DNA from 4 places in the Pseudoalteromonas sp. KAN5 genome. Region 2 is predicted to be linked to each of the others. Evidence: predicted binding sites of a transcription regulator. Region 2 holds the regulator's gene; each other region holds the start of a gene.
The links. The regulator LexA, encoded in region 2, represses DNA repair genes until DNA is damaged. The targets are predictions, from matches to a motif close to TACTGTATNNNNATACAGTA.

Region 1: the regulator LexA is predicted to act here: its motif matches at 1,971-1,990, upstream of KAN5_RS03670 (SulA-like leucine-rich domain-containing protein).
Region 3: the regulator LexA is predicted to act here: its motif matches at 1,955-1,974, upstream of uvrD (DNA helicase II).
Region 4: the regulator LexA is predicted to act here: its motif matches at 1,639-1,658, upstream of KAN5_RS09330 (YebG family protein).

Annotation. Positions count from the first base shown of each region.
Region 1 covers NZ_AP025589.1:838,981-842,745, reverse strand. Annotated here, with positions in the region: gene KAN5_RS03680 (histidine kinase) at 1-403, shown strand, start outside; gene KAN5_RS03675 (response regulator transcription factor) at 381-995, shown strand; gene KAN5_RS03670 (SulA-like leucine-rich domain-containing protein) at 2,014-2,448, shown strand; gene KAN5_RS03665 (YchJ family metal-binding protein) at 2,487-2,966, shown strand.
Region 2 covers NZ_AP025589.1:3,012,795-3,016,559, reverse strand. Annotated here, with positions in the region: gene KAN5_RS13440 (hypothetical protein) at 1-306, shown strand, start outside; gene KAN5_RS13435 (PaaI family thioesterase) at 303-746, opposite strand; gene KAN5_RS13430 (hypothetical protein) at 867-1,652, shown strand; gene lexA (transcriptional repressor LexA) at 1,726-2,343, shown strand; gene coxB (cytochrome c oxidase subunit II) at 2,760-3,765, shown strand, end outside.
Region 3 covers NZ_AP025589.1:3,502,075-3,505,839, forward strand. Annotated here, with positions in the region: gene uvrD (DNA helicase II) at 1-1,890, opposite strand, end outside; gene KAN5_RS15560 (hypothetical protein) at 2,202-2,426, shown strand; gene KAN5_RS15565 (YacL family protein) at 2,538-2,906, shown strand; gene KAN5_RS15570 (peroxiredoxin-like family protein) at 2,940-3,569, opposite strand; gene KAN5_RS15575 (dUTP diphosphatase) at 3,708-3,765, shown strand, end outside.
Region 4 covers NZ_AP025589.1:2,072,082-2,075,846, forward strand. Annotated here, with positions in the region: gene dsbB (disulfide bond formation protein DsbB) at 292-804, shown strand; gene KAN5_RS09320 (hypothetical protein) at 804-1,106, shown strand; gene KAN5_RS09325 (ComEA family DNA-binding protein) at 1,149-1,445, opposite strand; gene KAN5_RS09330 (YebG family protein) at 1,709-2,032, shown strand; gene putP (sodium/proline symporter PutP) at 2,135-3,649, opposite strand.

The DNA of each region.
Region 1 (3,765 bases), 1.7 Mb from region 2:
ACAAGCACTCGAAGCCATTTGCGAACTGACACCTAATTTACGCTGCGATCTCCAGCTAAGTAAGGAGACAGAGCAACTCCCTCAAGACTATGCCCTGTGTGTATTACGGTTTAGCCAAGAGATGATCAGCAACACACTTAAACATACCAAAGCAAACCACTTTACTTTGCATGTAGGTATATCTCACGTTGACCAACACCCTCTGTTGATTGCAAAAGCGTATCACAATCAACCAGAAGCCAACTTACCAAAACAAGGCAATGGGTTAGCAGGGTTAAATGAGCGAATGACACAGTTTGGCGGTGAATTTTCACAACATCTTGAGCAAGAAACTCTGATCAACACCATGACATTACCACTAAATTTAGAAGAAAATAGCCATGATAAAGTGCCTACTTGTTGAAGATCAGACCTTAGTTCGCTTAGGCCTCGCTAATTTACTTAACCTCGATAGCGCCATTAATATTGAAGCCCAAGCTGAAGATGGCTTGCAAGCGCTTGCCCTATTAGCAGAGCATAGCGTTGATATTGTTTTACTCGATATGAGAATGCCGAATTTAGATGGGCTCGGCGTACTGCTAAAAATGCGTGAAAAGGGTGATAAAACCCCCGTGCTGATCATTACCACATTTGAAGATTGTGATGTATTAGTCAAAGCCCTTAACCTTGGAGCTCGTGGGTATGTGCTTAAAAATATTGAGCTTGAAGAACTCATTAGCGCTATCAAGCAGGTCGTCGCGGGTGAGCGAGTCTTACAAAGTGCGGTAACTGATTTTTTACTCAAAAAGCAACTAAGCCCTCAGCTCTGCTTAACGGACAAAGAACAAACCGTATTACAGTGTATGTCTTTAGGCATGTCGAACAAAGTGATTGCCAAAAAGTTAGATAATTCTGAGGGGACTATCCGCAATCATGTGTCACAAATTCTTGCCAAATTAGACGTAAAAGACCGCACTCAAGCCGTTATAAAAGCCATAAATCAAAACCTAATTTAATGCGCTAACAGCACCAAATTACTATTTTTGATTAGGGTATATTGATGAACACGAAACGCTTTTTAAGTGCCTCTATTTGTCATCAAGCTTCAGTGGTGCGATTAGCATAAATAAGAGTAAACAAAACCAGCTAATAAACAAACAGGCGACTATCCATGCTAACTTCTCTTGACGTCCCACTTTTTTATGACCTAGCAATGAGTATGATTGGTATCACCCACATAATGAATAAAACAAGCAGCAAGGGAAACCAAGATATAAATATTTGAACAATGTTATCCATCATTTAGTATTTATGCGACAGGCAGTTTATGTTGCATAATCGCTTGTTGAACTGAGGCGCTAGCTGCTCGGTGTGTCAGAGTTGGTGTTGTTTATACTATGGGAGTTTGCTTTTTAAAGGTTCTAGCTAAATCGGCTTACCTATTATAGTTTAAGCTTTCCCTGCATTGCTCAGCGTTAACTATGTATCCATTACACTTAAATTCTACTCAATAAGCAATTATATTTAGTCAATCTCAATGACCAATCGCTCTTAGCCGAACTTCATCAAGGTGCTGAAAGCTTGCCTTTCCGGTTTAACTCACTTCTGTCCAAAAATGAGTTTACCCGATCGTCTGTTTCTCACTCAAACTTGCCTTACGAATTTTAAAATTCTGAGTACTACATACGCAATATCCTGCATAAATGTCGATCACTATATATGCTGTATTAAATACAAAAAAAGATACATTATCGCTTCTGGTTTAACTATTTCATGTTTCAGCCTGTTTGTAGTTCAACATACGAATTCCAACCCCAATGAGAAAAACCCCAACAGGGAACGCAATTACCACCTCTGTAGCCCTTGCCACACCTGACTTTCTATTCCAGATCTGTGAGAAACAATTCCAAAACGACTTGAGAAAGTACATTAACATTAAAAATCGTATAAAAAATTAGCAAAAAACACTTGCGTCAAACAACTGTATAAACTACTGTATACATATACTGTATAAACAACCAGTGAGTGAACATTATGTTACAGCCAATTACTATAAGAACTGTTAAAAGCTACCAACAAGATAATCAAAGTTCATCTGTTAACTTAATTCAAATTGAAGATGAGATCTCAGCAACCTTTGAATTACTTAAAGTATTACACCATTACAATAACCAAAATGCATGGACACTACTCATTGCACCCGATCATGTACCTAGCAAGGCATTGCTTGATTCATGTTCTATTGATACTAGTAAACTACTCGTAATACGCCAAAAACATCTTGTAAACTTAGAGTATGTATTAAACTCGGCATTACATAATGGTAATTTTGCAGCCGTGATCACCTGGACTGACATTGTAAAAGATAATCAAATTGCTGATCTATCGCTAAACTTAGACCAAGCAAGTGCAAAACTATATTGCTTTACTAAAACTCAACAAAGTACAGATATAGCATTGCCGCAATAAGCTGTTAAAATACCGCTTTTCTATCAAAACGATTTTGCATGACTTCACTTACCCACAGTAATTGCTTATGCGGCAGTCAACAAAGTTACCAAGACTGCTGCCAAAAGCTCCATTTAGGCACAGAGCAAGCAAACACAGCGGAGCAACTTATGCGCTCTCGCTACGTTGCTTATGCATTAAAAAACGCCAAGTACATATATCAAACTTATGCTCAAGAAAAACAAACTGAGAACCCAGTCAATGAAATTGCTGCTTTTGCTAACAGCTGTCGCTTTATAAAGTTATCGGTGATCGATGCCGAACAACACGAGTTGACTGCGGATGTTGAGTTTTGCGTTAGTTATTTTTATCAAAATCTATTTTGTCAGCTACATGAGAAATCAAATTTTATTAAAGAGAATGGGTTATGGCGCTACCTTGATGGCGAGATATTTCCAGTTGCGGATATAAAAGTTAGTCGTAATGACGAATGCCCATGCGGTAGTGGAAAAAAATATAAAAAATGCCACAGCGTCTAACCTAGCGCATATTGCTGCTATAAACTTTTTTATGCAGCATAATATCTTCTCTACAACTTAAAAGGTTACTAACGAACACCTTTGCAGAGTTACCGCTGTGTATTTTATTTATGTATAAATTTACAAGCTCAGTTCCCATCTGAATGAATACTGATCACCCTTTTTATACCAATCGTGTTAAGTTACTGACTATTTATAGCGACAGATAAATACAGTGATAACAAGGCATAAATTTTGACATGTAGTTGTTCTCGGCAATTGCTCCTGCATCCATGCAGTCGTACATGAAAAATTTATAACGCAGTTAGCGCTTTATTTAGCCCGCTAGAATGGTTAAATATTTAAGTCGATTGGTATTATCAGGCATTTATGGCTAAAACTTAGCTTTAAGAACAAACAACACTGTTATTTGTTATCTAAATACAGGATTTATATTAAATAGCTCGAGTATTATTCGCATAAAATCTAACACCTCACCTTTCTGATCTTAAGAACAAAAAAAGGTACAAATGTTAATTAAAAAAACCACAGAGCTTAACCACCTTAAATAAATATACAAAAATAAATTGTTATTATTTTTATTTGTTTTAAATAATAACAAAAAAATTAAACCATTGATTTTAAATTATAAAAATAATTTAAATGTAATTTAAGTAAACCAAAATGGTGAACTTAAAACTAAAAATTCAGTAATTAGCGTTGCGTAATAAAGTATTTAGCGCAATAATGCCACCGGTAGCACTGATGTACAAGCATTAAAAACCTTGATTGTGTTAACACTTTTAACAATTTATTTAAT
Region 2 (3,765 bases):
TTAAAAAAGAGTGCTGTGGTTTTGCATTATGATAAAGATGAGTACCGTCAACTTGCACGTATTGAGTCTAAAGAAGATGTTACCTCGCCAGATAAAGCAATTAACCACCTGTGTGAGTTGATTGAGTCGTGCTCGCGTAATGCATTAAAACAGTGGTTATCATGCTCAAGACGCACCTTTGATATTGGCTTTGAATCAGGCACTTCGCCAAAATGTTTTAATCAAGCGCTCAGTGCCGATACATTATTGCGTATCTCTGCGATTGGTGCAGGAATTGAAATTACGATTTATCCGCTGGCAAGCTAGCCTTTACGCTCTACAACTGCTGCGGTCATTCTTGATACGCAGCATAATTCGCCACGACTATTGGTGATTTTTACTTCCCATACCGATGTTCGTTTGCCTAAATGCAGCGGTTTTGCAATTGCCGTTAATGTGCCATTACGCGATGCTTTTAAGTGATTAGCGTTGATCTCTTGGCCAACACAATAAAACTTCGTAAAATCAACTACAAAGTTTGCAGCGTAGCTAGCTACGGTTTCTGCAAGCACCACATTTGCTCCGCCATGTACCATGCCCATAGGATTGTGATGAGCTGGAATTGCAGGCATTGTAGCGGCTAAATAATCATCGCCAATTTCACTAATTTCAATCCCCATAGTTTTCATTAACGTGCCTTGGCCATTAATGCCTTCATCTAATGCTTTGCACTGCGCTAGGGTGATCGGTTGATACCAAATACTCATAAATCTGCCTCATTAAATTAGTGAGTTTTCAGTCTACACTTTTAAACATTTTTCTACAGTTAAGATCATAAAAATAGTTAAAATGTACCTTTATTGTGTATTTGTTAATAGGTTTAAAGCATGAAGTTAGGAGGACTTGAACTCGGTGCATTATTGTGTGTAAATGTGCTTACTCAGGCGCCAGCTATAGCTGCTACACAGCATCAGCTTGATTTGGGTGTTACCGACCTCGCCGGTTTTGATGAGTCATTTTTAGGAGCGCGTTATCGTTATTTTGCTGAAGATCTAGAGCCTCTAACTGGGCCATATGATCTTAAAGCCGACTTAAATAGAGTCAATAACTATGCTTTTGGTGGGTTTTCGAACGGTGATTTTAGTTATTTAAATACAGATGCAGCAGTGTATGGCCCCGAGGGGTTAGTTATGCAGGGCAGTCTGCAAAGAACCTCCGATGATAACAAGGATTGGCAAGATACAGCTTACTTAGTCAGTGCTGCACTTGGCAAGCAGATGAATGAGCAGCTACAACTTGGTTTTAACGCTTATTACAGTCGTGTTGAAAGCAATTGGCGGCAAGAGGTTAAGAATGTTGCAGTAGAGTGGACATATGCGCCCTATGTACGCTGGACAGATATCAATAAAAATCAAGGTTGGGATTTAGAATTAAAACAATTAGCAGGGCGTTATAAATATGTACGAGGTAAAGCTGTTTACTATGTTAATCAGGCTTGGTCAGTGGGGTTAATTGCTAATATACGCAATGAAAAGCATCTTAGTGACAACTATGAGTTACAAACACACTATTGGTTTAATCAGCATATAGCATTAAAGTTTGGCCTTGGCTCGGCGTTAGATTCTGAGAGTGATTTAAATAGCGTAAGCTTATTATTAACGGCGCGTTTATAGTCAATTTATATTTGCGATTTTCAGATAACTGTATATACTCACAGTTAAATGTACTGTATGGAAAACCAGTTGTATGCGCCCATTAACGAATCGCCAAGCTCAAATTCTTGAACTTATTAAAGTATTTATTAAAGATACCGGTATGCCGCCAACCCGTGCTGAGATTGCGCAAACGTTAGGCTTTAAAAGCGCCAATGCAGCTGAAGAGCATCTAAAAGCACTGGCTAAAAAAGGTGTTATAAAAATGAAGCCCGGCGCTAGCCGTGGTATTCAATTAGTTGAGGAAGATGAGCCTGAGCAGCTAGGTTTGCCGCTGATTGGCCGCGTCGCTGCTGGTGAGCCAATTTTGGCAGAGCAGCATGTTGAGAGTCACTGCCAAGTTGACCCATTATTATTTAAACCTGCTGCCGACTTTTTATTACGAGTGCAAGGCATGAGTATGAAAGACATTGGTATTATGGATGGTGATTTACTGGCAGTACATAGCACTCAAGTTGCTGAAAATGGCCAAGTGGTCGTTGCTCGTGTTGATGATGATGTAACAGTGAAGCGCCTTGAAAAAGCAGGTAAAAAAGTTTTCTTACATGCTGAAAATGATGAATTTGCACCAATTGAAGTGGATTTGGAGCATGAATCTTTCAATATTGAAGGGCTGGCAGTTGGCGTGATCCGTAACGCTGACTGGATGTAAACCTATTGCGCACCAAATTGGTGAAGTTTGGTGCTTTGAATTTTTTTACTTCTTTAGTGGTTAAATTTAATACTTAGCTACGCTTCCCAAGCCCTTGCCAGCTCTACTTTAGGTTACTTTTTGGCTACTGCTACATCCCCTCCATTAGAAAATAACGCGCTGATTTTTAGTTGTTATTTATGCACCAAAAGAGAAATTTATTGCCCCTAAAACTTGCTAATTGTTCGTTTTTTAACTAATTGGTTAATACACTGTGTTAACAACTGTCTTTAAAAGTTGCGAGTTTCTGTAGTAAAAGCACTTTCTGAAGCAGGTTTGATCACCAGTTACAATAAAAAAATAACGAATTGGCGTGAAATAAAGTAGTGCCGCCTTTTCGCTTTGCGTCTTGCAATAGCATCAAAAGGAGCCGTCACATGGGTAAACTGAGCGCTACCTTGTGGCTTATATTACTTATGCTTCCGCAGCAATTGTTGGCGAATAGCCAATTTAATATGCGCGAAGGTGTAACCGATATAAGTAATAATGTTTATCAACTACACATGACTATATTTATAATTTGTTGTGTGATTGGGGTGATTGTATTTGCCGTTATGTTTTGGGCGTTAATACATCATCGTAAATCAAAAGGGGCTATTCCAGCCCAATTCCATGAAAGTACTAAAGTTGAAATACTTTGGACTGCTATTCCATTTGTTATTCTCATCGCGATGGCTGTGCCTGCGACTAAAACGTTGATTGCGATGGAGGATGCAAGTAAAGCTGATTTAACGATTAAAATTACAGGGTCACAATGGAAATGGCATTATGAGTACATGGGCGAAGGTGTTGCTTTTTACTCTATCCTATCAACTCCACAAGAACAAATAACCAATCAAGCGGATAAAACTAACACCTACCTTCTAGAGGTAGACAAACCTTTAGTCTTGCCAATCAATAAAAAAATACGCTTTTTGATGACCTCCGATGATGTGATCCACTCGTGGTGGGTCCCTGATTTTGCGGTTAAAAAAGATGCCAACCCGGGTTTTATCAATGAAACGTGGACGAAAATAAATGAACAGGGCATTTATCGCGGGCAATGCGCTGAGTTGTGCGGCAAAGACCATGGTTTTATGCCCGTGGTGGTGGAAGCTAAATCTGAGCAAGAATTTGCGACATGGCTGGCTGATGCTAAACAAGCTAAGCAAAAAGCAGCTGCTGCGGATGCGGCATTACTCGATCAAACATTACCTAAAGAAGAGTTAATGACGTTGGGTGAACAAGTTTACATGGCCAGTTGTGCAGCATGCCATCAACCAACAGGTATGGGGCTGCCAGGAGTGTTTCCTGCGCTGAAAGGCAATCCGGTGGTGCTTGGTGATATTAAAGATCATATTGATGTCGTACTACATGGCCGCCCAGGTACTGCGATGCAAGCAT
Region 3 (3,765 bases), 490 kb from region 2:
AAAACGTGATGGACTGTGGTATTTTTCTTGCCCATAGAGGCGGCGACTTTCAGCGTGACTTATGTAGAGTTTTTCCATTGCGCGAGTCATGCCGACATAACACAGGCGACGTTCTTCTTCTAAGCGACCAGATTCTTCATTACTTTGCTGAGAAGGGAACATGCCTTCTTCAACACCGACCATAAATACCAGCGGAAACTCTAAGCCCTTCGCTGAGTGCAATGTCATCATTTGCACTGCATCTTCATGTTCTTCTGCTTGACCATCACCGGATTCAAGCGAGGTATACGCTAAAAATCCTTGTAGTGGTGAACTAAACTCTTCATCTTCAGGTAGTTCGTACTGACCACACGCGCTAATAAGCTCTTCTAAGTTTTCTACTCGCGCACGGCCTTTTTCGCCTTTTTCAGCTTGGTACATCGCCATTAAGCCGGATGTTTGAATTGCGTATTTGGCTTGCTCTTCTAATGTGAGATCGCTAATTTTATCTTCAATATGTTCAACCAACTCAACAAACTTAGTAACAACACTGGCGGCACGCCCTGATAAGTGCTGTTGTTCAATAATGGCTTTAGCCGCATACCAAAGTGGCAATGATTCAGCGCGAGCGCAATCACGTATATGGCTGAGTGTTTTATCACCAATACCGCGCGCTGGGGTATTAATAACCCGTTCAAAGGCTGCGTCATCTTGGCGGTTCCCTACAAGGCGCAAATAAGCAAGGGCGTCTTTGATTTCTTGACGTTCGAAGAAGCGCATACCGCCGTAAATACGGTACTTTAAGCCTTCTTGTAACATAGCTTCTTCAAGTACCCGCGACTGCGCATTACTACGGTATAAGATTGCGGCATCTTGCAGTGCATTGCCGGCATTGAGCCAGCTACGTAATTTGCTACTAACAAAGCGTGCTTCGTCGAGTTCATTAAAGGCGGCATACACTGAGATTGGCTCGCCATCATTACCATCGGTCCAGAGGCTTTTACCCATGCGCTCGGAATTGTTTTGAATAAGCGCATTGGATGCTTTTAGAATGGTAGCTGTTGAACGGTAGTTTTGCTCAAGACGAATTGTTTCGGCTTCAAAGTCAGTTAAAAAGCGTTTAATGTTTTCAATTTTTGCACCACGCCAACCATAAATACTTTGATCATCATCACCAACAATCATAATGCTATTGGTGTCGCCAGCGAGTAATTTTAGCCAGGCATATTGAATGGTATTGGTATCTTGGAACTCGTCTACAAGCATGTGCGCAAAGCGTTGCTGATAATGGCGCAACAAGGTTGGGTTGTTTTTTAGTACTTCAAAACTACGTAGCAGAATTTCGGCAAAGTCAACTAAGCCTGCACGGTCACACGCTTCTTGATAAGCAGTATAAACTTTGAGCATCATTTGCTCGTTAATATCATAGGCTTGAATGTCTTTTGGACGTAGGCCTTCGTCTTTCTTTGCGCTGATATACCAACCGAATTGCTTTGCGGGCCATTTTTTATCATCGATATTCATGGCTTTTAATAAGCGTTTGATCATTCGTAGCTGATCGTCTGAATCTAAAATTTGAAATGCTTCAGGCAGATTAGCTTCACGGTGATGGGCGCGTAAAATACGGTGTGATAAACCATGGAAAGTACCGATCCACATACCACCTACGGGCGCTTGAAGGGCTTGCTCTACACGCGTGCGCATTTCTTTGGCGGCTTTATTGGTAAAGGTTACTGCAAAAATACTGTAAGCAGAGGCTTGCTCTACTTGCATAAGCCAAGCGATACGATGAACCAGTACTCGAGTTTTTCCTGAGCCTGCGCCTGCCAACACCAACATATTTTGCAGTGGAGCAGCTACGGCATCCCGTTGTTTATCATTTAAACCGTCGAGTAATTCTGAAACGTCCATCATCACGCCTTTTCAATCAATATTGTGAGCAGTATAACAGGTGTTTTTGTTAGGCTAAATAAAATACTGTTTTTATAAACAGTTAATTTCAAAAAGTTCTTTGTTCTATTCGCAGTGCTTTTTAGCTAAGCTATTGTTGTAAGCAATATTTGCTGTAGCCAATTTGACTGATATTTAGTAAAAACCACTATTAAAGGAGAAACTTTATTAGCTAGGTTTGTTGTAACTTTTTGATAGTTAATGAGTTAAAGAATTGGCACGATGTGTGTAAGTATCTAATAAGAAAATCAAATTAATAAATTGAGGTTAACATGGCAGAGCAAGGTTCAGGCGGTAATGTAATTGCGGCAATTTGTAATATCTTTTTTCCAGGTCTTGGGCAATTAGTCCAAGGCAGGATCATGGCAGCGATTGGTTTTTTCCTCGCTTGGGTTATTAGCGGTGCGCTTATTTATGTTGCGATTGGCTTTATTTTACTTCCTATCGTTTACATTTGGGCGATTATTGATGCCGCACGCTTTAAAACCTATCGGTAGCAATTCTAATTAAGAAAATAGCGCTTTATAGCGCTATTTTTGTATCTGGCTTTCTTAATTCACAGCTGACTAGGGTATAATCCTAGGCATGAGATGTATTTAGGTAAAGTTATGGAATATCAATTTATACGTGATCCAATAAGTGGCTTACGTATTAAAATTAGCAGTGAACATGCAGTAATTGGCCGTTGGCTGAATGAAGAAATCGGCAAAGAAAAAATAGCTATGGTACAGGCTTTGATCAGTGCTGTTGCCACAAGTTTTGAGCCTTTAACTTTACAGGGGCAAGAAATTGATTTGATTTTAAATAAAGACGAAGCGATTTTTGAAGCACATGCACTACACCAAGATTCAGAAGATTTGTTAGCCTATCAAGATGATGAGCTAATGCTAGAAGAAAGCGGCTTGAGCAGTGGCTGCGGTTTTGAAGATTTTGTTGATTTAATTAATTCGTGGCAAGAGTTCGCATCTGGAAAGTAAACAGAGAGCTGAGGCTCTCTGCTAAGTAATTATTTACTGTTCAGATACCGATTTCACGGCTGCTAATAATAAGTTTTCGGTTAAGCGAACCTTGTAATTTGGGTTTGCATACTGAAAATGCACCAAGCCTTTTTTATCAATTATAAAAACGGCTGGAACCGGTAAGGCGACCTTTGCTTTGCCATCAAGAGACACAAAATTAACCCCTAATTTATTGCGGTAAATGGTTGCTGTTTTATCATCGAGATAAAAAGCTAAGCCAAGTGCTTGGCTTAAAATCAGACTATCGTCAGATAGTAACTGATAGTTTGGTGAATCAATTTTACTTTCAGCCAGTTTTTCAGGGCTATCAGGTGAAACCGCGATAATTTGTGCGCCTAACTCCGCTAGCTCAGCTTCAATTTTTTGTACATTAGCCAGTTGCTTAGAGCAGTATGGGCACCAACCACCACGGTATACGATTAAAACAGTGGTTTTTTCTGCGAAGCGTTCAGCTAAAACAACATTGTTACCGTCTTTATCTTTTAGCGTTAAAGCTGGAATTGTTAAGCCGGGCATTAATGGACTTACTTTTTCAGCAGCAGAGGCAATATTGGTTGCAGTCGCAGCATTAGCAAAGCTTGCCACAAAGAATGTGCATGCAAGTACAATAGATTTAAACATAGACCACCTTATTTCAGTTATTTTAATAGTGAAGTTTACAGAGTAACAGTACAAAGCTTTTCCTCCAATACGCTCCTTGAGCTGATTTGTGTATACCTGTACTATTAACCGTAATTAAATAGAGTAACTGGGATCGAAATGTCTGCCAATTTAAATAAACTAGTGGTGATGCTAGAAATGCAAAATGCCATGAATA
Region 4 (3,765 bases), 940 kb from region 2:
ACGATTAACTGACTGATTGTACCAGATGAAGCAAAACTAACAAGTAAAGTCACTTCATTAAATCATTAATGGCCACTGCGCAATATATGTCTGCCAGTATTTTTATAATTACTCTCCCCCTCACGTGCAGAAACAAACACTCCATCAAGCAAATAACTGAAACTTATTTACATAAACGTAATTAAACAGCCGCCATAAATATGCTTTTATAGTCACAAAGCATATTTACCCTTGCGCCTAGTTTAATGACTAAGTCATAATCTCATTGATATATTAATATTTGGAAATACTATGAATTGGTTAGCAAATTTAGCGCAACAACGCACACCTTGGGTTTTATTAGCAGTAACAGCATTTACATTTGAAGTGGTTGCTTTATTTTTTCAGTACCAAATGGGCTTAGAGCCATGCATTATGTGTATCTATCAACGAACCGCAATGTTAGGCCTACTCTTTGCAGGCATTATTGGCGCAATAAAGCCTACTAACATGATAATCCGTGTTAGCGCTTTATTAAGCTGGGCCGTTGCCAGTATTTGGGGTTATCTGATTGCTCGCCAACATATCGAGATGCAAACCACAACCGACCCTTTTGCATTTAGCTGTGAGTTTGAGCCAAATTTCCCAATCCCACTGCATGAATGGATCCCTCAGTTTTTTGCAGCTACCGGGGACTGTGGCAATATTGATTGGCAGTTTGCAGGTTTGAGTATGCCTGCTTGGATGGAAGTGATTTTTGGTGCATTTACATTGGTACTAATAAGCGTTGTCGCAAGCCGCTTAATCATTAAAAAGTCACTGTGATGATGACATTTTTTTCAAGCCAAGTGACGCCATTAAAACCATTTAAAATACGCCAACGTCAGCAAATTATTGCCTTAGCTTTAAGTCACTTAACGCCGATGCAAAAAATCAGTTTGCGTATTTTAAAGTTACTTTTATTGACCCCTGTATTTTTATCGTTAGCGTATATTGAAGGTTGGTTGCTGTTACCAGCATTACTACTAACCGGTGTAGCTTACCCTTTACTAACTACCCCTTTAGAGATCCAATTTGCTAAAGGTCATTTACAGCACGCGATTAAAGAGTTTACACAGGGCGAATAGTTCGCCCTGTTCTTAATGTTTAACTAATTAATATTTAACTGCTTAAAACTTAACTTTCCCTTCTAATTTAGCGACGAGTTTATCGCCAATTCCTTTCACCTGTGCCAAATCAGCAACTGATTTAAATTTACCTTGCTTAGTACGGTAGTCAACAATCGCTTGTGCTTTAGATTTACCTATACCCGGTAGCTGACTAAGTTGCTCAACGGTTGCTTGATTAACATTGATTAGCTGTGTTTTTCCTGCACTTTCGGTTGCCTCTACTTTACTCACAGCTGCATTACTAGGTAATGAAATAGCAAGACCGAATACAACGACTATTAAAGTTAAAAACTTCATGCTTTTCCTCCATGATATCCATACGTGGACTCAGTTAATAGTTGATAAAAGCGCCCTCACTTTTGGACTACATCCAAATAAAGTCATACTGAAAAAGTGCGGCTATTTAAATAAAGTAAAGTTGTACCCATTTGTCAATGTACCCAAAGTAAAAAAATAAAAATGTCTCCTTGCAAAAAGACCAACAAACCATTACTGTACATAAAAACAGTAATCAATCAAGGTGAAGGTATTATTCACCAAGCAAATTGGCAGGAGAAATCATGGCTGTTGTTGTTAAATATGTTGTAGAAAGAAACGGAGTCGAGCGTATGACGTTTACTACTAAAAAAGAAGCAGATGCATATGACAAGATGCTTGATATAGCAGAGTCACTTGAAGTAATGCTAGAAAAAGTAGATGTCCCTTTAAGTGAACAACAAATTGAATCGCTTGCTCTAGAGATTGCTAAGAGTAAAGACGATTTTATCAATGTTCTCAAAGGCGCAAAAGATATAGCCCCCGCTAAAGCAGCCCCGGCTAAAACAAAGAAAGCAGCTGAGAATGTATCTGACTTAAAAGCAAACACGGATAAGGCTGCCAGCTAAAATGGTTAAATATTTAAGTCGATTGGGATAAGTAGTACACACCTGATTGATAAAAAAAGGAGCTTACCTAAGCTCCTTTTTTTGTTATACCTGTTGTAGTTGTTAACTCAACGAGCCCTCAACTTCATCAAATAACTGTGTGATCGCTTTACTAGGAGGTGGTGTTGATAAGCTAACCACTATAATTGCGATACTTGATAAAATAAAGCCAGGAATAATTTCATAAATTATACTGCTTAGTGACTGACCGTTAATGGTTATAGGCGCATAAATCCAAACCAAAACAGTAGCAGCACCCACTACCATACCACTTATTGCACCCTGAAGGTTCATTCTTTTCCAATAAAGGCTAAGCAATACTAATGGGCCAAATGCAGCGCCAAAACCTGCCCAGGCATTACTCACTAAGTCTAAAATCGAACTATCGCGATCATAGGCCAAATAAATAGCGAATACGGCCACTAACAACACACTAATTCGGCCCACTAGAACTAATTCTGTTTGTGATGCACTGCGGTTTAAGTAGATTTTATAGAAATCTTCAGTCAGTGAGCTTGAACATACTAATAGCTGAGAGGAGATAGTACTCATGATCGCAGCTAAAATAGCTGCAAGTAAAAAACCAGCAATTAACGGATGAAATACTAATTCTGATAATACTAAAAAGATGGTTTCTTTGTCATCAATCAGCATTTGATTTTCAATCATATAAGCTGCACCAAACAATCCTGTTAACACTGCACCAATAGCCGAAAGCGTCATCCACGACATACCAATTCGACGCATCGTTGGCATATCTTTCACTGAACGTACAGACATAAAACGTACAATAATATGCGGTTGACCAAAATAACCTAAACCCCATGCTAGGGCTGAAATTATGGCGATAACTGAACCACCAGCAAACCAGTTAAGCATATCCAATGGTACTTGTTCACTTGGTTTCGGATTACTAAGCAATAGATCATAGGTTGCTGTAGAAAGCGTATCAACGACTGAGTTGTCTAACATGCTATAAGTTACTAAAGGCACGATTAACAAGGATAAAAACATAATACACCCTTGCACAAAGTCCGTCAGGCTTACAGCTAAAAAGCCGCCAAATAGCGTATAAACAACCACAACACCAGTGGTTACATACAAGCCCATTTCATAACTCATGCCAAACGAATTTTCAAATAATTTACCGCCAGCAACTACGCCTGATGAGGTGTATAAAGTAAAGAATAAAATGATTATGATTGCAGAAATAACACGAAGAATATTTTTATTATCTACAAAACGATTTGCGAAGTAATCCGGTATCGTAATTGAGTCATTTGCTTTTTCAGTATAAACACGTAATCGAGGGGCGACTAAAAAGTAATTAGCCCAAGCGCCGAGTACTAACCCTATAGCAATCCATACTTTACTCAAACCAAATAGATACATCGCACCGGGTAATCCCATAAGTAACCAACCACTCATGTCCGATGCACCGGCTGACAGCGCAGCTACGCTTGGAGATAAATTTCGTCCGCCCAGCATATAACCAGATACATCGGCAGTCGACTGCTTATATGCATATAAGCCAATACCTAGCATTACGATAAAATACGCAGCTAAAGAAATAATCATTCCAGTTTCCAAATTTGCCTCCAACTCTGAAGTTAAAATCTGGCTTTCAATCCTAATAATGACTCACAATTTTTTAAAGCCAATGTAATATAAAGTCATTATTGGTGTAAAAACCA